Regions from separate parts of the Streptomyces sp. NPDC046759 genome, predicted to be linked through region 3. Evidence: riboswitches for the same ligand, from Rfam matches in the RefSeq annotation. Region 3 holds a riboswitch; each other region holds the start of a gene.
What was found. A riboswitch is a leader RNA that binds a small molecule or an ion and turns the genes downstream of it on or off. The one in region 3 is predicted to bind cobalamin.

Region 1 (6,854 bases), on a different contig from region 3:
CCACGACGACCGGCTGGAACTCGACGACACGCTGCCCCGACGTCTGGGAGAGGATTCCTCCGCCTCAGGGCGGGCGATCAGGGACCGCTGTCGCTCGGACGGATGACGACCGCGATCGTCTCGACCGGCGCGCTGCGCTCGAAGTGCAGCGTGAACGGCACCATGTCGCCCACCCGCCAGCCGGCCCCGGCCCGCAGCGTCACGTCCACGCCGCGCGGCGACATGGACAGCGCGCCGCCCGCAGGGACGCGGGCCGAGGTCACGTCCGGCTTGTACGCGACCCGGCCGCCCAGCATGCGGTGCCCGCTGAGGGTGATCCGGCCGTGCGTGGCGGTGGACGTCACGTCCACCAGCCGGTCGTCCGCGCCACCGACGTTGGCGATGTCGAAGAGCGCCGCGGTGTCCGTGCTGTCCCCGAACGGCAGGAGGACCCGCCCGTGCGAGACGGTGATCCGAGCCGGGCTGCCCGCCTTCCCGGCCCCGGCCCAGGTCGTCAGCCCTCCGAGGGCGAGGCTGCAGGCGGCCACGGGCGCGAGCGCGGCGAGGACGGCGTCGGTCAGCCGACGGCGCGTGGGTCGCCAGAGGTCCTGCTCGGTCATCGGGTACGCCTCCGGGCGGGAGCGGGCGAGGGCTGCCAGGCGCGCAGCCGCAGGCTGTTGCCCACGACCAGCAGCGAACTCACCGACATCGCCGCCGCTGCGAGCACCGGATCGAGCAGGCCGGCCATGGCGAGCGGCATGGTCACCACGTTGTAGCCGAAGGCCCAGACGAGGTTGGCCCGGATCGTGCCCAGCGTGCGCCGGGCGAGCCGGACCGCGTCCGCCAACGCCTCGATGTCCCCGCGTACCAACGTCACGTCGGCGGCCCCGATGGCCACGTCCGTGCCGCTGCCCATGGCGATGCCCAGGTCGGCGCCGGCCAGGGCCGCGGCGTCGTTCACTCCGTCGCCGATGAGCGCGACGCGGTGGCCCTGCTCCTGCAGGTCCCGTACGAGGTCGGCCTTGGCCTCGGGAGTGCAGCGGGCGTGCACCTCGTCGATGCCCAGGGCTGCGGCCACGGACTGCGCGGGTGCCTCACGGTCACCGGTCGCGAGCACCGGCCGCACGCCCAGGCGTCGCAGCCGGTCCACGGCCTGGTAGCTGCCGGGCCGCACCACGTCCCCGACCTCGATCAGGGCCTCGGCCGCACCGTCCACCCGGACCAGGACAGGCGTGTGGGCGGCAGCCTCGGCCACGGACAGCGCGTCTGCCAGGGCGGTGGGCAACTCGCCGTCTGGGGCGAGTACTTCCACCAGCCGGCCCTCGACCAGGCCGCGCACGCCCCGCCCCGGCGCCGCGGCGAACTCACTCACGTCCGGCAGCGTCGCCTCGGGGACTTCCCGCCGGGCGTGGGAAGCGATCGCCCGTCCCAGGGGATGCTCCGAGCCGTGCTCGACGGCCCCGGCCAGTCTCAGCAGCGCCTCCTTGCCCGGTCCGCCGGGTACGACCGTGACGCGGGCGACGGTCATACGCCGCAGGTGAGCGTGCCGGTCTTGTCCAGCACGACCGTGTCGAGGTGCTGCAGCCCCTCCAGTGCCTGGGCTCCGCCGACCAGGACGCCCAGTTGGGCACCGCGGCCGGTCGCGGCCATCAGCGCGGTCGGCGTGGCCAGGCCGAGCGCGCACGGGCAGGCCACGACGAGCACGGCCACGCACGCGGTGACGGCGGCCTGCGGGTCGGCTCCGGCACCGAGCCAGAAGCCGAGACAGGTGACGGCCAGCGTCAGCACGACGGGGACGAAGACGCCCGCCACCGTGTCGGCCAGCCGCTGGGCCCGTGCCTTGCCGGCCTGGGCCTCGGTCACCAGCCGGGTGATCCGGGCGAGCTGGGTGTCGGCACCGACGGCCGTGGCCTTCACCAGGAGCAGCCCGCCGGCGTTGACGGCGGCACCGACCACCGACGAACCCGGCCCGACCTCGACGGGCTCGCTCTCTCCGGTGACCAGGGACAGATCCACGGCCGAACTGCCCTCCACCACCTGCCCGTCGGTGGCCACCCGCTCCCCCGGCCGCACGACGAAGACCTGTCCCGCTCTCAACCGCTCGATTGGGACGAGCAGTTCCACGCCGCCATCGCGCACGGTCACCTCTTTGACGGCGAGTCGAGCCAGCGACCTGAGCGCCAGCCCGGTCCCCCGCCGGGCCCGCGCCTCCAGGAACCGCCCCGCCAGGACGAACAGCGGCACACCGACGGCCGCTTCGAGATAGACGTGCGCCGCGCCGCCCGAAGCCGAGGGCACCAGGGTGAACGGCATCCGCATGCCGGGCTCTCCGGCACCGCCGAGGAACAGCGCGTAGGCGGACCAGGAGAAGGACGCCACCACACCCAGCGACACCAGGGTGTCCATGGTCGCCGCCGCGTGCCGAAGCCCACGCGTCGCACGCACATGGAAGGGCAACGCGCCCCACACGGCGACCGGCGCGGCCAGCGCGAAGCACAGCCACTGCCAGTCACGGAACTGCAGCGCGGGAACCATCGACAGCACGAGCACGGGCACCGCGAACAGCGCGGTGATCAGCAGCCGGTCCCGCTCCTGGCGAGCTCCCTCGGACTCGCCCGCGTCCTCGCCTCCGCGCGTCTCGGGCTGGCTGGGCGGTTCGGGCAGGGCAGCCGTGCAGCCGGCCTTCTCGACGGCGGCGACGAGTTCCTCGGGGCGGATCCGCGGCGGGTGGCTCACCCGCGCCCGTCCGGTGGCCAGATTGACGGTCGCCGTGACCCCGTCCAGCCTGCCGAGTTTCTTCTCGACGCGCCTCACGCAGGCCGCGCAGGTCATGCCGCCGACGGCCAGGTCGGTCGTCACCAGGTCGACGGTCACCGGTTCTCCGCCCATCAGTGGCCGCCTCCGTGCATGTCCCCCGTGTCGTCCGTGCGGCCGCCCCCGCCGGAACCGCCGTCACCCCGGCTCGTGCCGGTGGCGCCGTGCATGCCGGGCGCGACGGGCCCTGCGGCGGCACCGACGGCGTACGACACCGTGAACAGCAGCGACAGCAGGAGAAGGAATCCGCACAGGGCGGGCGGAGGCACTAGCTTCCGCGACACCGCACCCGCGCCGGAGGAGATGTGCCGGGACTCGTCCATCAACCGCGACTCCAGATCACGTTCGTACGGCGTCGGCCGGATCGCGCCGTACTGCATCAGGAGTCGGGGCCGCCGGGGGTCGAGTTCCGGAGCATCGTCGTGGTCCGCGTCACGTGAGGGACGACGGTGCCTGCTTCGCGACGACGATCGTCATGCCTCTCGGGACACGCAGTGTTCGAGCAGCGCGGCCACCGGGCCCTCGACGAGCCGGTAGCGCACGATTCGGCCGTCCTTCTCGCCGTGGACGATGCCTGCGGTGCGCAGCAGGCGCAGGGCCTGGGACACGGCGGTGTCCCTCATGCCGGTGGCTACGGCGAGGTCGGAGACGGCGATGGGCCCGGCCTCGTGGAGGGCGAGCAGCAGGGACAGGCGGCCGGGATCCGAGAGCAGAGAGAAGCGGTCGGCCCAGACGCGTACACGCTCGGGCTCGCCGACGGCGGCGATGGCGTCGCAGACGCGATGGCCGTCGATGGTGCGCTGCCCGGCGCGTTCCGCGGGGACGAGATGCATGGACCCATCATCGCAGTCCGCGAAATCCCGCCTCAATACCTGCACGATTGTGCAGCCTTGCAGCCTCGACCTCCGGCCTTCTAGGGTGAGCGGGCCGTGGTGTTCGGGAAGACCGGTGACAGTCCCTCAGGGGCTCAGTCCGGAGCGGCCCTCGCCACTGTGATCGGGGAGTTCCCGCCCCATGCATTGCCACTGGCCGCGCGGCCGGGAAGGCAGGGGCGGGCGCGTCGACCCGTCAGCCAGGAGACCGGCCACGGCAGCACGATGCTGATCCACGAGGTGCTGGAGCGTGACCGTATGACCATGCCCGAAGGCGTGCCCGAATCCGCCGCCTCCCCTTCCTTTCGCTGGCGGCGCGAGGACACGGTGCGGACCGCGGGCCTCCTGGCCGTGATCGTCGCCTTGCACGTGGTCGCCTTCGGGATCCTCTTCCTCCTCGTGGTCCCGCGCCACTACGAGGTGGGGACCAAGGCGTTCGGGGTGGGCCTCGGCATCACGGCCTACACCCTCGGCATGCGGCACGCGTTCGACGCCGACCACATCGCCGCGATCGACAACACCACCCGCAAGCTGATGGCCGACGGCAAGCGGCCGGTCTCGGTGGGCTTCTGGTTCGCGCTCGGGCACTCCAGCGTGGTCGTCGTCATGGCGGCGCTGGTCGCGGGCGGCGCGAAGCTCGCGGGCACCCTGATGAACGACGGATCCCGGACCCACCAGGTCCTCGGCACCCTGGGCACCACGGTCTCCGGCGGCTTCCTGTACCTGATCGCCGCGCTCAACCTCGCGGCACTGTTCGGCATCGTCCGTGTCTTCAGGGCCATGCGCGCCGGACGCTACGACGAAGCGGAGCTGGAGGCCCACCTCGACTCGCGCGGCTTCATGAACCGCATACTCGGCCGCCTCACCAGGTCGATCCGCCGCCCCGGCCAGATGTTCCCGCTCGGCTTCCTCTTCGGCATCGGCTTCGACACCACCACCGAAGTCCTGCTCCTCGCCCTGGCCGGCAACGGCGCCGCGGCCGGCCTGCCCTGGTACGCGGTCCTCTGCCTGCCCCTCCTCTTCGCCGCCGGCATGAGCCTCTTCGACACCCTCGACGGCACCTTCATGAACTTCGCCTACCAGTGGGCGTTCTCCAACCCCGTCCGCAAGGTGTTCTACAACCTCACCATCACCGGCCTGTCCATCGCCGTCGCCTTCTTCGTCGGCACCATCGAGCTGCTCGGCGTCCTGCACGACAAGCTCGGGCTGAGCGACGGCGTCAGCGGCTGGATCGCGGGCCTGGACCTCGACAACGTCGGCTACGTCATCGTCGGCCTGTTCGTCGTCGTCTGGGCCGTGGCCATCGGCTACTGGCGCCTGGCCAAGGTCGAGGAACGCTGGGGCACCCACACCGCCGACGCCGGCTGACGACGCCGGCAGCGGTGTCCGGGGCCCTGCGGGTGCGGACCGACAGGTCGGTGCCCTTGGGAAGTGGTGCCGGAGCAGGCCGCGGGATTCGCTGGAGCCGCGCTGCCGGGGGCCGGCCGGGTCGCAGAGGCGGACCGGGATGCCGGTGGCGATGGTGAACGCGCCACAGGCGCCCATCTCGCTTCCCTGTGCCCGTGTCAGAGACGGTCGCAGTGGTGACCAGCGCGTCCCTGACACGTTCGGCGCCATGGTCGCCGGGCAGATGAAGGGGCACGACACAGCGGGTGACACGCCCGGCCAGGGGGCCGATGGCCGATCCGGACGGTGGATTGTGACCGGAGCCTCCCGGTGAAGCACCTGCCGATTTCCCGGCCCGCATCGATAATGACCTTGTGCGCTCACTAGTCAGGAACTCCATCCTGCCCCTGACGCTGGTCATCATCGGGGCAGCCGCAGTGGTGGGCGACGCCGCGGGGGAAACCCATGCGGCCAGAAGCAGCGGGCGCAGCGGTTTCGGCAAGTCCGGCGAGCCGGGCCAGGCCTCGCGGGACGAGGACCAGGACCACTCCGCGACGGCCCCGGCCGCGGACGGCAACGCGTACACCCCCCGCAGGACCGAGGAGAACGCCCGGATCGGCGCGGTCTTCGAGAAGGACGACCAGGGTGCCCACTTCTGCACGGCGAGCGTGGTGCAGAGTCCGGGCCGGAACATGCTGATCACCGCGGCCCACTGCGCCTTCGACGCCGACTCCGGACAGCCGCTGAACGACCTGGTCTTCGCCCCCGGCTACCGCAACGGCGACGGACCCACCGGCCTGTGGAAGGTCAGCAAGGTGGTCGTCGACGACCGCTGGGCCGAGTCGCAGGACGAGGATCTCGACGTCGCCTTCCTCGTCGTCGACCAGAAGGACGGCAAGGACATCCAGGACGTCCTGGGCGGCAACGCCCTCGGAATCAACCGCGGCTTCGACAACAAGGTCAAGATCACCGGCTATCCCAGCAGTCGTGACACCCCCGTCTCGTGCCAGAACCGCACCACGAAGTTCAGCGACACCCAGCTGCGCATCCAGTGCACCGACCTCGAGGACGGGACCAGCGGCAGCCCCTGGCTCGCCGACTACGACCCCAAGAGCCACACCGGCACGGTCGTCGGCGTCCTGGGCGGCCATGAGGGCGGCGGCGCCCAGGCCGATGTCTCGTACGCCGCGTACTTCGACGACGACATCGCCAAGCTCTACCGGCGCGCCCAGGACGAGGACTGAGCCCAGCTCATCCGCACCCCGCTCACGGCGAAGGGCCGTAGCCGCCAAGCGTGCCGGGGAGGGACGGCGGCCCGGAGCCGACCATGGGGATTACGATGGCCTGCCCTGGTGGCTCACCCTGCTGACCAGCCTGAACGCCATGCGGGACCGATGGCGGCGATGCTCGTGCCGAGACCACACACAGCCGGTCCCGTACTCTTCCTCCGAGCCGCCGCGCAGCCCGGCTCCGGAGGGGGCAGGGACAACCGCGAGGGAGACGGCATGGGAGCCGCTGACCGGCAGAGCGCCGGAAACTGGAACGGGACCGGCGACCCGTCGGGGACCAGAGGTGGTCATGCGAGCGAGTACGGCCACGACTACGAATACAGGAATCCTCCCGAGCCGATACCCCACCCCGGCTACCGGCCCGATGCCGAGACGGGCCACATTCCCCCTCCGGCCACCATCGGCCATCGGCACGCCCCCATGAGGGGCAACGGGCCCGTGACGGTGACCGATGCCAGACATGGCTCCGCCCACGGTCCTGGAGCGGGCGCCGACGGTCACGGTCACGGGCACA
Region 2 (6,854 bases), on a different contig from region 3:
GGATGATCAGGGTCGGTACGGCGAGCCGGTCCGGGTCGGCGGCAGCGGCGGCCCCGTCGGCGTGCAGACCGGCCCGGCCCTGCGCGGCCCGCACGGCGAGCGGCAGCAGCGGCGGCGGGGTGTGGCGGGCCCGGGCGAGCGCGCGCAGCGTGGCCTCCCAGCTGAGCACCGGCGAGTCGAGGATCAGCCCGGCGATGCGCTCGCGCACCGGGGAGTACTCGGCCGCGCGCAGCGCCATGGTGGCGCCGGTCGACCAGCCGAGCAGGACGACCTGGTGGGCGCCGTAGCGGACGGCGTAGCGGATCGCCGCGTCCAGGTCGCGCCACTCGGTCTCGCCGAGGTGGCTCAGGCCGTCCGGCGGCCTCGGGGCGCCGAGGTCGCCGCGGTAGGCGAGGGCGAGGACCGGCATCCGGCGGGCGTGCAGCGCGGCCATGACGTTCATGGCCTGCTCCCGGGTGGTGCCCAGGCCGTGCACGGCGATCACCCAGGTGCTGCGGGCCCCGGGCACGAACCAGGCGGGCAGCTCGCCGAGTTCGCCGGGCACGTCGATGTCGGCGTGCTCGAGACCGAGGGCGGTGCCGGGGTTGCCCACGTACAGGTTCGGGGTGAGCCACACCGCGTCGCCGGGGGCGAAAGTGCCGTGCGTGACGCGTTCCAGGCGGCGTACGACGGTGTCGGCCGCGTGCCGGGCCGCTTCCAGGACGGCACCGACGACCGCGTGGGAGCCGTCGCCGGCGAGGCCGTAGGTGCCGGGGCGCAACGAGGCCAGGTCGCGGGTGAGGGTGATCTGGCCGGCCGCCGTGCTGTGCACGGTGAGGCGGGGTTCGGTGGGCAGGGGCCGGCCGGAGGGCGCCTTCAGCGCGGCGTCGCTGGCGAGCCGGCCGGCGGCGACGGATGCCACGGCCATGCCGGCGGCTACGGCCGTGGTGAGGGCGGTCGCTTTGACGATGCGCACGGGTCCAGTGTCGTGGGGGTCGCCGCCACCGGCCAGCGGAGCTGCGGGGCCGGACGGGGATCGTCGGGGTGCGGGTGGGTTCGGCACCGCCGGACCTGTGCTTCGTGGCTGGGCGCCGCTGCGGCGGACCCGAGGAACCGGCAGGTCACGGTGAGCCAGGCGGTCGAGAAAGCGCCGGAGCGAGGGGCTGGGCAGCACGGTGTCACCTCCGTTGGCCGTACCCCTTCAAACGTTCCCCGACCTCGGCCACTTGTGCCTCCGTCAGCAGGGACGGGGTCAGACCCGGCACCGAGGACGCCGTGAGCCACAGGCGGCACATCCACTCCAGCTGGGCGGTGCGGTCGTAGGCCTGCTCGAGGGTGGTGCCGTGAGTGATCGTGCCGTGGTTCTGCAGGAGGCAGCCGGAGCGGCCGGTCAGGGCGCCGAGCATGTTCTCGGCCAGCTCGTCGGTGCCGTAGGTGGCGTAGGGGGCGACGCGGACGGGGCCACCGAGGGCGGCGGCCATGTAGTGGACCAGCGGCAGCTCGGTCACGAGCGTGGAGACCGCCGTCGCGTGCACGGCGTGGGTGTGGACGACCGCGCGGGCGTCGGTGGTGCGGTAGACGGCGAGGTGCATGGGCAGCTCGCTGGTCGGCACCAGCGTGCCGAGCACCTGGCGTCCGTCGAGGCCGACGCCGGTGATGTCGTCCGGGGTGAGCCGGTCGTACGGGACACCCGACGGGGTGACCAGCACGACGTCGCCGACGCGCGCCGAGACGTTCCCCGAGGTGCCGACCACCAGCCCGTCGGCTACGGTCCGCCGCGCCGTCGCCACCAGTTCCGCCCAGATCCGCTGCTGTTCCGCGTCCCACCGCTGTTCAGCCATGCAGCGATCCTGCCAGCCGGGTCCGCGGGAGCGGGACGGCCGGCTGTTTCCGGCCAAAAGCGCATGCCCCCGAATGGGCGGAAGTCATGCCGAATCGCCGCGAATGGGCACTGGTCCGTCGATCGACGGGCCTTCAATGATCCCCCTTGCCACCGGGCGATCCCTCGTCCACCGACCCGGGGAGACACATGGCCCGTGAACGCACCCTCCCGAGGCGCCGCGCCGGTGTCGTCCTCGTCGCGGCGACGGCGGCGCTCACCCTGGCCGCCGCCGCGCCCGCGGCGGCCGGACCCGCGGCACCCACGGCACCCGTGGCGGCCCGGACCGCGGCGCCGCCCTCCGGCCTGCCCCGGGGGCACGACGTCTCCTCCCACCAGATGCAGGTGAACTGGCAGGCCGTGCGGGCCGGGGGCGCGCGGTTCGTGTACGTCAAGGCGACCGAGTCCACCGGCTACCGCAACCCCTACTTCTCGCAGCAGTACGGCGGCGCCCACAAGGCGGGCCTGTACCGGGGCGCCTACCACTTCGCCCGCCCCGACAAGTCGTCCGGAGCCCGGCAGGCCGCGTACTTCGTGCGGCACGGCGGCGGCTGGCGGGCGGACGGCGGGACGCTGCCGCCCGCGCTCGACATCGAGAACAACCCGTACAACAAGAAGCACAAGTGCTACGGGCTGAGCCGGACGCGGATGGTCCGCTGGATCCGGTCCTTCAGCAACGAGGTCAAGCGGGAGACCGGCCGTCGCCCGGTGATCTACACGACGATCCAGTGGTGGAAGCTCTGCACGGGCAACAGCCACGCCTTCTCCCGGAGCCACGCCCTGTGGATCGCCCGGCCCGGCGCACGGCCGGGACCACTGCCGGGCGGGTGGCGCTACTGGACGTTCTGGCAGTTCGGCACCAAGGGCCGGCTGCCGGGTGACGAGGATCTCTTCAACGGGTCCACGAGCCGGCTACGGATCTTCGCACGGGGCCGATAGCCAAGCGCCGCTTGGGTCGACCGAGCCGGGCGGAACCCGACCCCCCCTCCGCGGACACCCGTAGGCCCGCCCCAGTTCATCTTCCGTTCACCCAGGTTGCCTACGTTCATCCAGCCAATGACCTCGAACGATTGCCTGGGTAAATGGAAAGCTTCTCGCTGATCCTCGCGATAGTGGTGGTAACCGCTCTCGCGTTCGATTTCACGAACGGTTTCCACGACACCGCCAACGCGATGGCCACCACCATCTCCACAGGCGCCATGAAGCCCAAGATCGCGGTGGCCATGTCGGCCACCCTCAATCTGGTGGGCGCCTTCCTCTCCGTGGAGGTCGCCAACACGATCTCCAAGGGTCTCGTCGACGAGAACGGCATCCGTCCCGAGGTCATCTTCGCCGCCCTGGTCGGTGCGATCCTCTGGAACCTGATGACCTGGCTGGTGGGCCTGCCCTCCAGCTCCTCGCACGCCCTGATGGGCGGTCTGATCGGCGCCGCCGTCGCCTCCGCCGGCTTCGGCGCCGTCCACGGTGACGTGCTGGTCACCAAGGTGATCCTCCCCGCGGTCGCCGCGCCGCTCGTCGCGGGCCTCGCCTCGTTGCTGGCCACCCGGTTCTCCTACGGCATCGGCGGCAAGGCCGAGGGAGTGGCCACCCGCAAGGGCTACCGCGCCGGCCAGATCGCCTCCGCCGGCCTGGTCTCCCTCGCCCACGGCACCAACGACGCCCAGAAGACCATGGGTGTCATCACCCTCGCGCTGATCGCGGGCGGCTCCCTCGCCCCGGGCTCGAACCCTCCCACCTGGGTCATCCTCTCCGCCGGCCTGGCCATCGCGCTCGGCACCTACATCGGCGGCTGGCGCATCATCCGCACCATGGGCAAGGGCCTCACGGACCTGGAGCCGCGCCAGGGCTTCGCCGCCCAGACCAGCGCCGCGACCGCCATCCTGGCCTCGTCCCACCTGGGCTTCTCCCTCTCCACCACGCACGTCGTCTCCGGCTCGGTGATGGGCGCGGGCCTGGGCCGCAAGGGCGGGGTGGTCCGCTGGTCCACCGCGAGCCGCATGGCCGTCGCCTGGGTGCTCACGCTCCCGGCCGCCGCGCTGGTCGGCGCCGGCGCCGAGTCCGTCACGGAACTCGGTGACTGGGGCACCGCGGTGGTCGCCGTCTTCCTCGTCGCCGCGAGCGCCACGATCTGGAAGATCTCCCGCCGTGAGGTCGTCGACCACACCAACGTCAACGCCGTCGACGAGGCCGGGGAGCCGGCCGGCGTCGTGACCGCCGCCATCGCCGCGGTGACCCCGCCCCCGGCGGGGACCCTCACCGCGGACCTGACGGCCACCATCCCCGCCCCGGCCGCCACCGAGCCCGCCGCCCCGGCCGCCCCGCCGGCCGCCACCGTCTGACCCCGGCCGCCCGCGGCTTACTAAGGAAGCACCCCCATGAAGATCGACTGGTCGGCCCTCGGCTCCGTCTTCGGCGTCAGCCTCGTGTTCACGGTGGGCCTGGTGGCCCTGTTCACCCTCGGCGTCAACGGTCTGGCCCGGCGCGAGAAGGCGGCGGCCCAGGGCGAGTCCGCGGCCCTCGCCGTCACCGGCGCCTACGTCTGCTTCGCCGCCTGCGCGGCTGCGGTGGCGTACGGCCTCTACCTCATCGTCTCCAAGTCCTGACCGGGCGCCACGAACCAGGCATCACAAAGGCTCCCCTCCGTTTCTGACGGAGGGGAGCCTTCGCCGTGCGCACACGTCACGGGCGCCCCGTGGTGTGGGGATCGGCACACTCTCCCCGCGCAGGTCAACGGCAAGTTGACGGCCCTTCCGGGCGCGTGGTGGACTGCCCAGGCCATGTACGGCGGCAGAGAGGAAGCCGGTGCGAATCCGGCGCGGTCCCGCCACTGTCACCGGGGAAGAACCCCGTGAGCCAGGAACTCTCACCGCCGGATTTCGTCGAACCAGGGCGCGGACACCCTGAGTGAGGACACGGATCGCCATGCTCGGCTGCCGAAGGACAAGGACCCGCACCAGGCCCGCTCCTGCACCCGCGGCCGGCTGAGCCGATGGGTGCCGATCGCAGCTACGCGTACGGCGCCGCCGCCGGCCTTCTCGGCGACCTGCTCCTCGGCGATCCGCGCCGAGGGCATCCGGTCGCCGCGTTCGGGCGCGCTGCCGCTGCCGTGGACCGCGCGTTGTGGCACGACCACCGCGGCTGGGGCGCTCTGCACACCGCCGTGTGCGCCGGAGGCGCCGTCGCACTCGGCACGCTGGCCGTACGCGCCGCACGCCCCTGCCCCGCCGCCTCCGTCGCGCTGACCGCCGCCGCCACCTGGACCGTGGTCGGCGGTACCTCGCTCGCCCGCGAGGCCCGCACCGTCGGGCGTGCGCTGGAGTCCGGGGACGTCGAGGCGGCGCGGGAGCGGCTGCCGCACCTGTGCGGCCGGGACCCGCAGGCGCTGGACGCCGACGGGATCGCCCGGGCCGTGGTCGAGTCGGTCGCCGAGAACACCTCCGACGCCGTCGTGGGCGCGCTGGTGTGGGGGGCCGTGGCCGGGGTGCCGGGTCTGCTCGGCTTCCGGGCGGTCAACACCCTGGACGCGATGGTCGGTCACAGGTCCCCGCGCTACCGGCGCTACGGCTGGGCCTCCGCCCGGCTCGACGACCTGGCCGGCTGGCCGGGCGCCCGCCTCACCGCCGTACTCGCCGCCGCGGCCGGCCCCGACCCCCGCGCTGCCCTGCGCGCCTGGAAGGCCGACGCCCGCAGGCACCCGAGCCCCAACGCCGGGCCCGTGGAGGCGTCGTTCGCGGGCGCCCTCGGTGTCCGCCTGGGCGGAACACTCTCCTACGGCGGCCGCGTCGAGCACCGGCCCGTACTCAACGGGGACACCGGCCGGGCGGTCCGGGTCACCGACATCGACCGGGCCGTACGGCTCTCCCGCCGCGTCGGCCTGCTCGCGCTCGGCGTCACGCTCGCCGCGCGCCGACTCGTGAAGGGACGTGGCAAGTGAGCGGGGGTCTCCTCGTCGCCGGCACCACCTCCGACGCCGGCAAGAGCGTCGTGACGGCCGGGATCTGCCGGTGGCTCGTGCGTCAGGGTGTGAAGGTCGCGCCGTTCAAGGCGCAGAACATGTCGCTCAACTCGTTCGTGACCCGTGAGGGCGCGGAGATCGGGCGGGCGCAGGCCATGCAGGCCCAGGCGTGCCGGATCGAGCCGACCGCGCTGATGAACCCGGTGCTGCTGAAGCCGGGCGGCGAGCAGAGCAGCCAGGTGGTGCTGCTGGGCCGGCCGGTGGGGGAACTCAGCGCGCGCGGGTACCACGGCGGGCGTCAACAGCGGCTGCTCGGCACGGTGCTGGACTGTCTGGCCGAGCTGCGGGGCACGTATGACGCGGTGATCTGTGAGGGCGCGGGCAGCCCGGCCGAGATCAATCTGCGCCGGACCGACATCGTGAACATGGGGATCGCGCGGAACGCGCGGCTGCCCGTGCTGGTGGTCGGGGACATCGACCGCGGAGGCGTCTTCGCCTCCTTCTTCGGCACGGTGGCCCTGCTCTCGCCGGAGGACCAGGAACTGGTCGCCGGATTCCTGGTGAACAAGTTCCGGGGCGATGTCTCCCTGCTGGAGCCGGGCCTGGAGATGCTGCACGGCCTCACCGGGCGGCGCACCTACGGCGTGCTGCCGTTCCGGCACGGGCTCGGCATCGACGAGGAGGACGGCCTGCGCGTCTCGCTGCGCGGCGCGGTCCGCGAGTCCACCGTCGCGCCCCCGGCCGGCGAGGACGTCCTGCGGGTCGCCGTGTGCGCGATCCCGCTGATGTCCAACTTCACGGACGTGGACGCGCTGGCCGCCGAACCGGGGGTCGTGGTGCGGTTCGTGGACCGTCCGGAGGAGCTGGCCGACGCCGACCTGGTCGTCGTTCCCGGCACCCGCGGGACCGTACGGGCGCTGGAGTGGCTGCGCGAGCGCGGGCTGGCGGACGCGCTCGTGCGCAGGGCCTCGGAGGAGCGGCCGATCCTCGGGATCTGCGGCGGCTTCCAGATCCTCGGTGAGCACATCGAGGACGAGGTCG
Region 3 (6,854 bases):
TTCGTCCGCACCGACCCCGGGCGCGCCCGTGAACTCCTGCTGGAATTCGCCGACTTCACCCGCTACTCCTTCCGCCGCGAGGGTGACTTCACCACCCTTGCCGAGGAGCTGCGCTCCATCGAGCAGTACCTCGAACTCGCCCGCGCCCGCTTCGGCCGCCGCCTCCGCGTCACCCTGCGGATCGCTCCCGAAGTGCTCCCCGTGGCGCTGCCCTTCCTCTGCCTGCAGCCGCTCGTGGAGAACGCCCTCAAACACGGCCTGGAGGAGTCCGTGGAGCGCAGTACCGTCACGATCATCGCCGAGGACGAGGGCACCGAGGCCCGGGTCGTCATCGAGGACAACGGCATCGGCATGGAACCGGAACGCCTGCGCGCGATCCTGCGCGGCACCGCCGGTCCGGCCACCGGCATCGGCCTGAGCAACGTCGACCGCCGGCTGCGCCAGGTCTACGGCGACGACCACGGCCTCGTCATCGAGACGGGCGTCGGAGCGGGCACGAAGATCACCCTCCGCGTCCCGAAGTTCCACCCGGGTGTCCAGCCCCAGGCGCAGGCCCCGCCGTCGTGACCGGCCTTCGTGCCCCCCATACCTGCCTTGCCGAACTGCCATGGTCCGCGCGGCTCTTGACACTGCCGGTCGCGTGGGTGTGCGCGGGAGCGCCCCACACGGCCGGTGGGTTCTCCATCCGTGGATGGAGGGCGGCGGAGAGCTCTCCATCGACCCATGGGTGGTGGTGGTCCGCCGGGTGCGCGGAGCAGTCTTGAGGCATGGGGAATCTGCACTCGGCACTGGTCCTGACCACCAGCATCTGCATCCTGGTCTTCGTCGCGGCGTGGGTCGTGGGCGCCGTCTACTTCGGCGTGAGGAGCCCGGCCGGTCCGCGCGCCTGGGCGCACGGACTGCGCCGCACCCTGCCGCGCCGGCTGCTGCTGATCGCGGGCGTCTCTGCGTTCTTCGCGCTGGTCGGACACTCCCGGGGCTTCTGGCGTCACCTGCAGTACTGGCAGCCCGCGCCGGCGCTCGCGGGAGCCGCCCTCGCCGTCGCCTCGACCGCCCTGCTGTTGTGGGCCCGCTGGGTCCTGGGCACCATGTGGGCCAGCGTCCCGACCGTCCAGGAACACCACGAGCTGCGCACGAGTGGTCCTTACCGGCTGGTCCGTCACCCCATCTACACCGGTCTGCTCGGCCTGGTCACCGGCTCCATGCTGGCCTGCGGCTTCGGGGTCTGGACGGCTTTCCCGGCGGTCACCGTCCCCTGGCTGCTGCGGCGGGTCCGGATCGAGGACGGCCTGATGGCCCGGCAGTTCGGCCCCGCGTACGACGCCTACCGCGCCGAAGTCCCGGCGCTGATACCCCGCATACGTCCCGCCCGGACCGGCGCCCAGCATGCCGGCACCGGGCAGCGGTAGCCGGGGCGGCGCCGTGCGGGGCTTCTGCCCGGTGATGGGATGATGACCGGCGATACAGGGCGACGGCGGTCCGAGGAAGCCGGTGCGAATCCGGCGCGGTCCCGCCACTGTGACCGGTGAGCGAGTTCCGGCAGGCCACCACCGCGACGGGGGTGGGCAGGGGGCCCGCGACGACCCGGGAGCCAGGAGACTCACGCGGTCGCCTCCTCGACGGACTCCGGGGCGGATCTCCCCGGGAGGGGAGTGGGCGGAATGCCCGAGAATCCGGTGGATCAGGCGTCGTACGACACTGAGACGGACAGCGGGGCGGTGCCGTGCCGGGTCGTCGTGTGCCGGGACTGCTGCTGCGGCAGTCCCAAGGTGACCGGGGTGGATCACGTGGCGCAGACCGCGCGTCTTCAGGCGGAATTGCCGGTGCGCGTCTCCGAGTGCCTCGACGCCTGCGATCAGGCCAACGTCGTCGTCGTACAGCCGTCCTCCGCGGGGCGTGCCGCCGGTGCGCGGCCGGTATGGCTCGGGCTGGTCAACGATCCGGACGCGACCGAGGACATCGTCACCTGGGTGCGCGCCGGCGGACCCGGTGTGGCTCCCCTGCCGGACATCCTCGATCTGTACGCCTTCACACCGCCGGGGCGCCGTGCGGATGCCCGGTGACGGAGCCGGCCGGGCCGCCGCGGACCACCGGGCCGGTCCGGAACTCGGCTTGCAGGCCGTCGGGTTGCGCGTCACCGGTGAGAACGAGCCGGAGCCACCTGGGACTTGCCCGGCGCCGCACGGACCGTCAGGGGGAGAGGAAGATCACGTCACGGGAGGCGGTCTTGGCCGTGTGCGCGTCACGCGGTACGGTCTGTCCGATATCGACGACGGCGAGACGGAAGCCGGTGGGAATCCGGCACGGTCGCGCCACTGTATGCGGGACCCTCGGAGGGGACTCGTGAGTCAGACCCGTGGCCGTCGTCCTGTGCACCACCGAGATGGGACGCGAACTCCCAGAGGAGGTCCTGCCATGGCGCAGACCGTCGCCCAGCCGACAGCCACTACCCCCGCCGTCCCCGCCAAGCTGCCGCTGAAGGCGATTGCTCCGTGGGCCGTCTTCTTCGGCATCCTCATGCTGATCCTGCTGTACTTCGTCGGCGCCGAACAGGGCGCCACCTCCGTGTTCAACGGCGCGGACGTCCACGAGTGGGTGCACGACGCCCGCCACCTGCTCGGCTTCCCCTGCCACTGACGCGAGGGCACCGCACAGGCATGAACTCCGCAACCGTACGGAACCTTCTCGTGCGGGGCATGCTCGCCGGCCTGGCCGCCGGCGTGCTCGCCCTGATCGTGGCGTATGTGCTCGGTGAGCCGAGCGTCGGCAAGGCGATCAGCTTCGAGGAAGCCCACTCCCACGAGCACGAGATGGAGGTCGTCTCGCGGTCCCTGCAGTCCACCGCCGGCCTCGCGACCGGCGTGCTGGTCTACGGGGCCGCCTTCGGCGGAATCGCCGCGCTCGCCTTCTGTTTCGCGCTGGGCCGCGTGGGCCGTTTCAGCCCGCGCGCCACGGCGCTGCTGCTGTCGGGCTGCGCCTTGCTCGCCGTGTACGTCGTGCCGTTCCTGAAGTACCCGGCCAACCCGCCGTCGGTGGGCAGCGCCGACACCATCGGCAAACGGACCACACTGTACTTCCTGATGATGCTGCTCAGTGTGCTGCTGGCGGTCGCCGCCACCATCCTGGGCAAGAGTCTGGCGCCCAGAACGGGCACCTGGTGGGCGGCCGTGGTCGCGATCGTCGCGTTCGTCGTCGTCATCGGCCTGGCCTACCAGTTCCTGCCGGTCGTCAACGAAGTGCCGAAGAACTTCCCGGCCACCCTGCTGTGGCGGTTCCGGCTCTCCACCCTGGCCATTCAGCTGAGCCTCTGGACAGGCTTCGGCCTGCTCTTCGGCGAGCTGGCGGAACGGCTGCTGAACCCCGGACCGGCGAAGGCAGCGGCCGCGCGGACGGTTCCGGCCGCGCGCTGACTCCTCCGGGACCCAGAGGGCCTTCGGAACCGTCCGAGGGCTCTCCGGCGTTCTCCGGACACCGAAGCGCACGGAACCCGGCAGCCCGGTCCACCGGTCGGCAGTCTCTAGTAGGACTCCGGCACGGCGAGCGGACGCCCCAGACGCAGGTTCCAGCGCCCGGCCCGGCCACTGAGTTCCGTCACGGTCAGCGGCGGCACGTCGAGGCGCCAGAAGACCGAGGCGGGCAGGCCCAGCGCGTGGACGACCGCCGCCCGCACCACCTCCGGCTCGACCACGGCGAGCGTACGGCCCGGCAGGGTCTGCGCGTCGCTCAGCCAGCGCGCCACCCGCCCGCACAGGTCCTGCACGGACTCGCCTCCATGCGGTGCGGAACCGGGGTCCCCGAGCCACCGTCCCACTGCCTCCGGCTCGGCGGTCCCCACCTCCTCCAGGGTGCGTCCGCGCCAGCGGCCCACGTCGAGACCCGCCAACTCCGGCACCGGCACGTCGTCGAGGCCCAGCGCGGCGGCCGTCTCCCGGCAGCGCACCCCGGGCGAGGAGAGGACGCGGGCCGCGGCGGGCAACGACCCGGCCGCCGACCGGGCCCTCGCCGCGCCGCCGTCCTCGATCGGGCCGCCGTCGTCGAATCGGGCCTGCCGGGACGACGCGCTCATGGCGGGGGAGACGAGAAGCACACGGCTGGTCACGAGGTCGCTCCTGCTGCTGGCGCGGTCGGCGGGTGCGGGACTCCTGCCGCACCGCCGCGAACCTAACACCTCGTCACGCAGGCCCGGTCGCCCTGACTGCCCGGCAGCCCCGCCGAGCGTCCCCTCAGTAGCCGCCCAGCAGGGATCCGGCTCACCCTCGACGAGGGCAACAACATCGCCGGTCTCGGACGCCTGCGGCAAACAGCAGCACATGCTCGGTCATCGGGGCATGCACGAGCCCCGTCTGCTGTCCCGGAGCATCTACCTGCACAAGGGCATGCCGATCGGTGCCGCCGCCCACCAGACCGGAACCGTGCGCTTCGGCACCGACCCGGCGTCCTCGGCCCTGGACGTCAACTGCAGGGCCCACGACCTCGACAACCTCTCCGTCGTCGGCACGAGCTTCTTCCTGAGCATCGGCGCGGTCAACCCGTCCCTGACGGCCATCGCCAACGCCCTCCGCGTGGGCGACCACCTGCTGGAACGGCTGAGCTGACCCTGCGCCGGCGCCCCCGACTCCGACCGGGCGAAGATCCTCAGCCGGGCAGCGCAACGCGGTCCGCTCCGGCATGCCGCCGCCCCTCCGCGGTGCTTGTCTGATTGCCCGGACCGCCGGGCGACGGGCCCGGCGAAAGCGGGCACGCAGTGGAGGAGCAGCACATCGTGAGTTCCACCGAGGGCGCACCCCAGGGCGTGATCCCGTCCCACCTGCTGCGGGGGCAGAAGGCACTCGTGACCGGCGCGAACTCCGGAATCGGCAGGGCGACGGCCGTCGCCCTGGGCCGGGCCGGGGCCGACGTCGTGGTGAACTACGTGGCCGGCCGCGACGACGCCGAGAAGGTGGTCGAGGAGATCACCGGATCAGGGGTCCGGGCGGCCGCCTACGAGGCGGACGTCTCAGACGAGCAGCAGGTCGTCGCCATGATGGAGCGGATGGTCGAGGAGTTCGGCACGATCGACATCCTCGTCGCGAACGCGGGACTGCAGCGGGACGCCGCGGTCACGGACATGACCCTCGCCCAGTGGCAGAAGGTCCTGGACGTCAACCTCACCGGGCAGTTCCTCTGCGCCCGTGAGGCCACCAAGGAGTTCCTGCGCCGCGGGATCGTCCCCGAGGTGTCGTGCGCCGCCGGCAAGATCATCTGTATGAGCTCGGTCCACCAGGTCATCCCCTGGGCCGGTCACGTCAACTACGCCTCGTCCAAGGGCGGCGTCCAGATGATGATGGCGACCCTCGCCCAGGAGCTCGCCCCCAAGCGCATCCGTGTGAACGCGGTCGCCCCCGGTGCCATCAAGACGCCCATCAACCGCAGTGCCTGGGAGACGGCGGAAGCGCAGCAGGATCTCATGCGGCTCATCCCGTACAAGCGGATCGGTGACCCCGAGGACATCGCCCACGCCGTCGTCGCCCTCGCCTCCGACCTCATGGACTACGTCGTGGGCACCACCTTGTACGTCGACGGCGGGATGACGCTCTTCCCCGGCTTCGCCACCGGCGGCTGACCCGCTCCACTCACGTCGGCCACCAAAGGCACCCCCATGCCACATCAGCCTGGTGCCGCTCGGGGTCGCGCTGCCGCTGATCACGCTCCTCATGCACGGCTACGGACTGCGCCGTGACGATGCCATCGCCCTGCTGCCGGCCCGGCGATGGTCGGCCGTCATGGCGGTCCGGTTCGCGATCGGCGTCGTCACCCGCACCGTGCTGTCCTTCGAGTTCGGTCTGCTGTGGGCGGGCATGATGGGCCGTTGGGGCGATGTCTTCGGGATCGGTTTCGGCGTCGAGGCCTGGGCGTTCTTCCTGGAAGCCGTCCTCATCGCCATCTACCTCTACGGCTGGCGCAGGCTCCCCTCCCGTACCCACTGCCTGCTCGGACTGCCGCTGCCCTTCGTGGCCCTGCTCGGCGCCTTCGGCATCCCTGGCCGCCAACTCGTGGACGGGCTTCCCCGTCCTCTTCCAGCGGGTGTCCACCACGATGTGGCTGCCCCTGGCGCTGGCCGCCGTCGGCATCGTGCTGCGCGGCGCCGGCTTCGCCCTGCGCAGGCCCGTCCGGCGGCTGGCCGGGCGGCGCCTGTACGGAGCGGTCTTCGCCGTCGCCTCGCTGCTGACGCCGTTCGCCCTCGGCGCCGCGGCCGGGGAAGTGGCCTCGGGACGGGTGACCGCCACCACGACGGCGTCCACCGACGCCTGGGCCAATCCGACGTCCCTGCTGTTCGGCCTGCTCGCCATCGCGGCCACGGCGACGCTCGGTGCCGTCTTCCTCGCCGCGGACGCCCGCCGCTTCGCCGTGCCGGACCTGGACCGCTACTTCCGCCGGCGGGCCCTGGGCGCCCTCGCCGCGGTCGCCCTGCTCGCCGTCGTCACCCTGTTCGTCACCCACTGGGACGCGCCGCACGCGTGGCACGGGCCCACCCATGGGGCGGGTCTCGTCTTCGTCGTCGTGGCGGCGCTGGCCACGCTCGCCACCGCATGGCTGCTGACACGTCCCTCAGGCGCCTGGTCCCGGGTGTCGGCGGCCGGCGTCGTCGCGTCGGCGATCATCGCCCGGGGCATGGCACAGCGCCCCTGTCTCGTCCCGACCTCGCTGACGATCGCCGAAGGCGCCGGCGCCCACCCCACGCTGCGCCGGCGTTCGTCATCCTCGTCGCCGTCGTGCTCGTCGTCCCCGCGGTCGCCCCGCTCCACCGGCTGCACACCCATGGCGAGCTGGACGGCCTCACCGACGCCGACCTGCGGCGCGGCGGCGCCGGTGAC
Region 4 (6,854 bases), on a different contig from region 3:
GCCCCGGCCCAGGTGAAACCGGCGGCCCGCCGTCGTACCCGTCCGGCACACTCGGCCCCATGGACATCGTCATCCGGCAGGCGGCTCCCCACGACTACGAGGCCCTCGGCGAGATCACGGCCCAGGCCTATCTCCAGGACGGCCTCCTGGACTTCGGCGAAAGCGACGAGTACCTCGGTGAGTTGCGGAACGTGGCAGAACGAGCGGGCGCAGCCGAGCTCCTCGTGGCCACCCGCGACGACATCCTGCTGGGCGGCGTCGCCTTCGTGCCGAACGGCGGCCCCATGGCCGACATCGCCCGCCCCGGAGAGGCCGAGATCCGCATGCTGGCCGTGGCGGCGGCCGCCCGCGGGCAGGGCGCCGGCGAGACCCTGGTCCGCGCCTGCGTCGACCGCGCCCGGTCCACCGAGGGCTGCACCGCCGTCGTCCTGTCCACCCAGCGCACCATGCACACCGCCCACCGCATCTACGAACGCCTGGGCTTCGTGCGCACACCCGAGCGGGACTGGAATCCGCTGCCCCAGCGGCTCGACGTCACTCTGCTCACCTACGAGTTGACGCTCCGAGACCGCCACGACACAACATCTGGGGGTGACGCGACAGCCCGGCACTAGATGTATGCTCATGCTCGCTGTCGCCGCAGGGGAATCCGGTGCGAATCCGGAACTGTCCCGCAACGGTGTACTTGTGCGCGTCTGCGCCCAGGAGTCAGTCCGAGGACCTGCCGGCAGCGCACCCGGCCGTCCGGTCCGGGTGCCCTGAGACGTCCGGGCCTCGTGGGATGGGCCGGTGGACGCGACGCCGTGTGCGCTCGTGACTGCCCCCTGCCCTCCGCAAGGCCCCCGTGCCGAGCGAGGGAGAGCCCCACGTGACCATCGCGCCAGCAGATCCGGCTTCAGCCGGCGCCCTGGAGACCGACGGTCCCGGTGCCGCGCTGCTGCGGACCCTGACCGAGCTGACCGCCGACCTCCCCGACGCCGACCCCGGCCGGGTCGCCGCCGCCGCGCTGCGCGGCCGGTCGGCTCGTGCGGACGAGTCGGAACTGCGGGAGCTGGCCACGGAGGCCGCCGCCGGGCTCATCTCCGAGGACCCCGCCTACTCCCGGCTGGCCGCCCGGCTGCTGACCGTCTCCATCCGCGCCGAGGCCGCCTCGCAGGGCGTGACGTCGTTCACCGAGTCCGTGGCCGTGGGACACCGCGAGGGGCTGATCGCCGACCGGACCGCCGCCTTCGTGACGCTGCACGCCGAGCGGCTGGACGCGCTGACCGACCGCCGGGCCGACGACCGTTTCGGCTACTTCGGCCTGCGCACCCTGCACAGCCGGTACCTGCTGCGGCACCCGATCACCCGCAAGGTCATCGAGACCCCCCAGCACTTCATGCTGCGGGTCGCGAGCGGCCTCGCCGAGGACGACACCACCCGCTCCGTGGACGAAGTCGCCGCGCTCTACGGCCTCATGAGCCGCCTGGACTACCTCCCGTCCTCCCCCACCCTCTTCAACTCCGGCACGCGGCACCCGCAGATGTCGTCCTGCTACCTCCTCGACTCCCCGCTGGACGAGCTGGACTCCATCTACGAGCGCTACCACCAGGTGGCCCGGCTCTCCAAGCACGCCGGCGGCATCGGTCTGTCGTACTCCCGGATCCGCAGCCGCGGTTCGCTGATCCGCGGCACCAACGGGCACTCCAACGGCATCGTGCCGTTCCTGAAGACCCTGGACGCCTCGGTCGCCGCCGTGAACCAGGGCGGCCGGCGCAAGGGCGCCGCGGCCGTGTACCTGGAGACCTGGCACTCCGACATCGAGGAGTTCCTCGAGCTGCGGGACAACACCGGCGAGGACGCCCGCCGTACGCACAACCTGAACCTCGCGCACTGGGTCCCGGACGAGTTCATGCGCCGGGTCAACGCCGACGAGCAGTGGTCGCTGTTCTCCCCGGCGGACGTGCCGGAGCTGGTGGACCTGTGGGGCGAGGAGTTCGACGCCGCCTACCGCAAGGCCGAGGCTGCGGGTCTGGCGAAGAAGACCATGTCCGCGCGTGAGCTGTACGGCCGGATGATGCGGACCCTCGCGCAGACCGGCAACGGCTGGATGACCTTCAAGGACGCGGCGAACCGCACCGCCAACCAGACGGCCCTGCCGGGGCACGTGGTCCACTCCTCCAACCTCTGCACGGAGATCCTGGAGGTCACCGACGACGGGGAGACGGCGGTCTGCAACCTGGGGTCCGTCAACCTGGGTGCCTTCGTCGACACCGTGACCGGTGACATCGACTGGCAGCGGCTGGACGAGACCGTCCGCACGGCCGTCACCTTCCTCGACCGCGTGGTCGACATCAACTTCTACCCGACCGAGCAGGCGGGCCGGTCGAACGCGAAGTGGCGCCCGGTGGGCCTCGGCGCGATGGGTCTGCAGGACGTCTTCTTCAAGCTGCGCCTGCCCTTCGACTCGCCGGAGGCCAGGGCCCTGTCCACGCGGATCGCCGAGCGGATCATGCTCGCCGCGTACGAGGCCTCCGCCGACCTCGCCGAGCGCAACGGTCCGCTGCCGGCCTGGGAGAAGACCCGTACGGCCCGGGGCGTGCTGCACCCCGACCACTACGGCGCCGAGCTGACCTGGCCCGAGCGGTGGGAGGCGTTGCGCGCGCGCATCGCGTCCGTCGGCATGCGCAACTCGCTGCTCCTCGCCATCGCCCCGACGGCCACCATCGCCTCCATCGCGGGCGTGTACGAGTGCATCGAGCCACAGGTGTCGAACCTGTTCAAGCGCGAGACGCTGTCCGGTGAGTTCCTTCAGGTCAACTCCTACCTGGTCCAGGACCTGAAGAACCTGGGTGTCTGGGACGCCCGCACCCGGGAGGCGCTGCGTGACGCGAACGGCTCGGTGCAGGACTTCGCCTGGATCCCCGAGGACGTACGCCGGCTCTACCGCACGGCGTGGGAGATCCCGCAGCGCGGCCTGATCGACATGGCGGCGGCCCGCACCCCGTTCCTGGACCAGGCGCAGTCCCTCAACCTGTTCCTGGAGACACCGACCATCGGCAAGCTCTCCTCGATGTACGCGTACGCCTGGAAGTCGGGCCTGAAGACGACGTACTACCTGCGCTCCCGCCCGGCGACCCGCATCGCCCGCGCCGCCCGGGCGCAGGCGCCCGCCACCCTCCCCGTACAGCAGGTGGCCGACCCCGACGCGGTCGCCTGCTCCCTGGAAAACCCCGAGTCCTGCGAGGCCTGCCAGTGATGACCACCCGAGACCAGAACCTGCTCGACCCGGGCTTCGAACTCACCCTCCGCCCGATGCGCTACCCGGACTTCTACGAGCGCTACCGGGACGCGATCAAGAACACCTGGACCGTCGAGGAGGTCGACCTCCATTCCGACGTCGCCGACCTCGCGAAGCTGACGCCCGAGGAGCAGCACCTCATCGGTCGTCTGGTCGCCTTCTTCGCGACGGGTGACTCGATCGTCGCGAACAACCTGGTGCTGACGCTGTACAAGCACATCAACTCCCCCGAGGCGCGGCTGTACCTGAGCCGTCAGCTCTTCGAGGAGGCCGTGCACGTCCAGTTCTATCTGACGCTGCTGGACACCTACCTGCCCGACCCGGACGACCGGGCGGCGGCCTTCGCGGCCGTCGAGAACATCCCCTCCATCCGCGAGAAGGCGCAGTTCTGCTTCAGGTGGATGGACTCGGTGGACCGGCTCGACCGCCTGGAGACGAAGGCCGACCGCCGCCGCTTCCTGCTGAACCTGATCTGCTTCGCCGCGTGCATCGAGGGCCTGTTCTTCTACGGCGCCTTCGCGTACGTCTACTGGTTCCGCAGCCGGGGCCTGCTGCACGGTCTCGCCACCGGCACCAACTGGGTGTTCCGCGACGAGACGATGCACATGTCCTTCGCCTTCGACGTGGTCGACACGGTCCGCAAGGAGGAGCCGGAGCTGTTCGACGACGAGCTCGGTCAGCAGGTCACCGACATGTTGCGGGAGGCCGTCGAGGCCGAGCTGCAGTTCGCGCGCGACCTGTGCGGCGACGGCCTGCCAGGGATGAACACGGAGTCGATGCGGCAGTACCTGGAGTGCGTCGCCGACCAGCGCCTTGCGCGTCTGGGCTTCGCCCCCGTCTACGGCTCGGAGAATCCGTTCTCCTTCATGGAGCTGCAGGGGGTTCAGGAGCTGACGAACTTCTTCGAGCGCCGCCCGTCGGCGTACCAGGTGGCGGTGGAGGGCACCGTCGACCTGGACGAGGACTTCTGATCCCTCCCTTCGCGCCGGGCCTCCTGGGCCCTCCTGATCTGGCGGTCGATGATCCGGTCGTGCACGATGCCGATCACCGCCGGGAGGACCAGGAGGCCCAGGATCCCGATCACGGCGATCATTCCGAGCAGTCCTTCTGTCTGTGCCGTAGTCATGTCACCACTGTCGCGCCGGATGCTGCTTACCGTGAGTGGCAGGACTGCCGCACGTCTTCAAATTCCTGCCACCGTGGGGGCACACTGGGGGCATGCTCCAGAACGTGGCCGCCGTGCTCCTGGACGGCGTGAACCCCTTCGAGATGGCCGTCGTCTGCGAGGTGTTCGGCACCGACCGCAGCGACGAGGGCCTGCCGGTGTACGACTTCGCGGTCGTCTCGGCCGAGGGCCCGGTGCTGCGCTCCACGGCGGGGTTCACCCTGCAGGTCGAGCACGGCCTGGAGCGCCTGGAGGCGGCCGATCTGATCGCCGTGCCCGCCGGGTCCGCCTACGACTGCCGGGAGTTCCCGCCCGAGCTGCTCGATGCCCTGCGCCGTGGTGTGGACCGCGGCGCCCGGGTGCTCAGCGTCTGCTCGGGCGTCTTCGTGCTCGCCGCCGCCGGGCTGCTGGACGGCCGGCGCTGCGCCGTGCACTGGCACCATGCCGGGGAGCTGGCCCGGCAGTACCCGGGACTGACCGTCGAGCCGGACGTGCTCTACGTCGACGAGGACCCGGTGATCACGTCCGCCGGCACCGCCGCCGGGATCGATGCCTGTCTGCACCTCGTGCGCAAGGAACAGGGACCCGAGGTCGCCAACAAGATCGCCCGCCGGATGGTCGTGCCGCCGCACCGGGACGGCGGGCAGGCGCAGTACATCGAGCGGCCGTTGCCCAAGGGCCCGTGCGACACCGTCGGCGAGGTGCTGGTGTGGATGGAGGAGCACCTCGACCGGGAGGTCACCGTCGAGCAGCTCGCCGCTCGTGCCCACATGGCGCCGCGCACCTTCGCGCGCCGTTTCCAGCAGGAGACGGGGACGACCCCCTATCGCTGGGTCCTGCGCCAACGGGTGCTACGGGCACAGGAGTTGCTGGAGGGGACCGACGAGACCATGGACGCGATCGCCTGGCGCACCGGGTTCGGTACGGCGGCGGCGCTGCGGCACCAGTTCGTCCGGGCGCTCGGCACCACGCCCCACGCCTACCGGCGCGCGTTCCGGGGCCCGGAGGCCGCCTGAGCGCGCGCCGGTACCAGGTGTCCTACCAGGGCATCGGCCGCAGCCTCAGGCCGTGCGGACGGAGCGTGATGCCCACGCGGGTGGTGTCGTCGGATCCCGCGGCCTGCTCGAAGCGGTACTTCGCCGAGATCGCCGCCGTGATCAGGCTCAGCTGGGTCATCGAGAAGTGGTCGCTGGGGCACTTGCGGTTGCCGACGCTGAACGGGCTCATGGCGTACTTCGGCACGTCCTTGGCGCGCTCGGGCAGCCAGCGGTCGGGGTCGAAGTCGAGGTGGCGGTCGTAGGAGCGGGCGTCTCGCTGGATCGCGTACGGGCTGTAGACGATGTCCGCCCCGGCGGGAATGCGATAGCCACCGAGTGCCGTGTCGGTCACCGCGCGGCGCGTCAGAATCCATACGGCCGGCCTGAGCCGCATGGCCTCGACGACGACATTGTTGGTGTGCCGCAGTGAGCGGACGTGCTGGAATCCGACCGGTCGGCCACCGGTCACGGATTCGACCTCGGTCCGTACCTTCTCGGCGTGTTCCGGGTGTTTCGCGAGGACCTGGAGGAGCCACATGATCGTGGAGGCCACTGTTTCGCTTCCGGGGGTGAGTATCGCGACGACCTGGTCGTGGATCTCCTGTTCCCCGATGGGGTCGCCATTGTCGTCCTTCGCCTCCAGCAATGCCGTCAGCAAATCGTCCGGCTTTTGACCAGATGCCCTCCGCTCGGTGACGATCTCGTCGACCAGCAGATGCAAATCGGCCAGGGCCCGGTTGAATTCGCGGTTGGCCGGGAACGGCAGCCGGTACAGCGGTCCGAGCGGAACGACCATCCGGCGGTACATGCCGCGGAAGACGGTGGCGAGGTCGACGCTGAGCCGCTCGGCGCGCTCGTCCATGTACTCGCCGCGCAGCAGGCAGCGGGCGGCGATGCGGACGGCGACCCGGAAGGACTCCGAGGTGCAGTCGACGGTGTCGCCGGGTTTCCAGCGGTCGGTCAGCGCGTGCGCCTCCTCTTCCATGATCGGCCCGTAGTCGGGTATCGCGTCCAGCCGGAAGGCGGGCTGGATGGTGCGGCGCTGGCGCCGGTGCCTGGGGCCGTTGGCGGTGGCCACGCCCTCCTTGCCGAGCAGCCCTTCGAGGGACTCCCACAGCGGCCCGTCGATCTTGAAGTCGCTGCTTAGGGCGAGCGCACCGGTCAGCGCCGGCGTGGTGACGGCGTACACCGTCTTGGGGCCGAGCTTGAGGCGTACGACGTCGCCGTGGTCGCGGAGCCCGGACATGAAGGCGAGCGGGTCGCGGACCAGTTTCAGGCCGTGCCCGAGGCCCGGTACGGCGCCCCCGGCCAGGGGCGGCTCACGCAGTTCGGTCGCCTCGGGGGTGACGGGGTGCACAGACTCGACGGTCAT

Region 1: another riboswitch for cobalamin. It lies ahead of ABZ919_RS15580 (HoxN/HupN/NixA family nickel/cobalt transporter); the one in region 3 lies ahead of ABZ919_RS00955 ((2Fe-2S) ferredoxin domain-containing protein).
Region 2: another riboswitch for cobalamin. It lies ahead of ABZ919_RS17560 (cobalamin biosynthesis protein); the one in region 3 lies ahead of ABZ919_RS00955 ((2Fe-2S) ferredoxin domain-containing protein).
Region 4: another riboswitch for cobalamin. It lies ahead of ABZ919_RS30300 (ribonucleoside-diphosphate reductase subunit alpha); the one in region 3 lies ahead of ABZ919_RS00955 ((2Fe-2S) ferredoxin domain-containing protein).

The regions. Positions count from the first base shown of each region.
Region 1 covers NZ_JBEYYJ010000009.1:250,402-257,255, forward strand. Annotated here, with positions in the region: gene ABZ919_RS15560 (copper chaperone PCu(A)C) at 78-599, opposite strand; partial or broken gene ABZ919_RS15565 (heavy metal translocating P-type ATPase) at 596-2,868, opposite strand; gene ABZ919_RS15570 (hypothetical protein) at 2,868-3,116, opposite strand; gene ABZ919_RS15575 (metalloregulator ArsR/SmtB family transcription factor) at 3,267-3,626, opposite strand; cobalamin riboswitch at 3,707-3,897, shown strand; gene ABZ919_RS15580 (HoxN/HupN/NixA family nickel/cobalt transporter) at 3,924-5,033, shown strand; partial or broken gene ABZ919_RS15585 (IS30 family transposase) at 5,088-5,349, opposite strand; gene ABZ919_RS15590 (trypsin-like serine protease) at 5,426-6,295, shown strand; partial or broken gene ABZ919_RS15595 (hypothetical protein) at 6,557-6,854, shown strand, end outside.
Region 2 covers NZ_JBEYYJ010000011.1:172,890-179,743, reverse strand. Annotated here, with positions in the region: gene ABZ919_RS17585 (alpha/beta fold hydrolase) at 1-907, opposite strand, end outside; gene ABZ919_RS17580 (class II aldolase/adducin family protein) at 1,158-1,820, opposite strand; gene ABZ919_RS17575 (lysozyme) at 2,009-2,797, shown strand; gene ABZ919_RS17570 (inorganic phosphate transporter) at 2,941-4,197, shown strand; gene ABZ919_RS17565 (hypothetical protein) at 4,234-4,461, shown strand; cobalamin riboswitch at 4,604-4,744, shown strand; gene ABZ919_RS17560 (cobalamin biosynthesis protein) at 4,848-5,792, shown strand; gene ABZ919_RS17555 (cobyric acid synthase) at 5,789-6,854, shown strand, end outside.
Region 3 covers NZ_JBEYYJ010000001.1:205,355-212,208, reverse strand. Annotated here, with positions in the region: gene ABZ919_RS00965 (histidine kinase) at 1-567, shown strand, start outside; gene ABZ919_RS00960 (isoprenylcysteine carboxylmethyltransferase family protein) at 768-1,409, shown strand; cobalamin riboswitch at 1,482-1,602, shown strand; gene ABZ919_RS00955 ((2Fe-2S) ferredoxin domain-containing protein) at 1,662-2,063, shown strand; cobalamin riboswitch at 2,237-2,379, shown strand; gene ABZ919_RS00950 (CbtB-domain containing protein) at 2,416-2,637, shown strand; gene ABZ919_RS00945 (CbtA family protein) at 2,658-3,410, shown strand; gene ABZ919_RS00940 (histidine phosphatase family protein) at 3,518-4,099, opposite strand; partial or broken gene ABZ919_RS00935 (GMC family oxidoreductase) at 4,241-4,595, shown strand; gene ABZ919_RS00930 (SDR family oxidoreductase) at 4,763-5,602, shown strand; partial or broken gene ABZ919_RS00925 (cytochrome ubiquinol oxidase subunit I) at 5,646-6,036, shown strand; gene ABZ919_RS00920 (cytochrome d ubiquinol oxidase subunit II) at 6,064-6,854, shown strand, end outside.
Region 4 covers NZ_JBEYYJ010000026.1:99,045-105,898, reverse strand. Annotated here, with positions in the region: gene ABZ919_RS30305 (GNAT family N-acetyltransferase) at 60-614, shown strand; cobalamin riboswitch at 612-744, shown strand; gene ABZ919_RS30300 (ribonucleoside-diphosphate reductase subunit alpha) at 869-3,238, shown strand; gene ABZ919_RS30295 (ribonucleotide-diphosphate reductase subunit beta) at 3,238-4,251, shown strand; gene ABZ919_RS30290 (hypothetical protein) at 4,164-4,406, opposite strand; gene ABZ919_RS30285 (helix-turn-helix domain-containing protein) at 4,499-5,461, shown strand; gene ABZ919_RS30280 (cytochrome P450) at 5,484-6,854, opposite strand; gene cyc1 (epi-isozizaene synthase) at 6,851-6,854, opposite strand, start outside.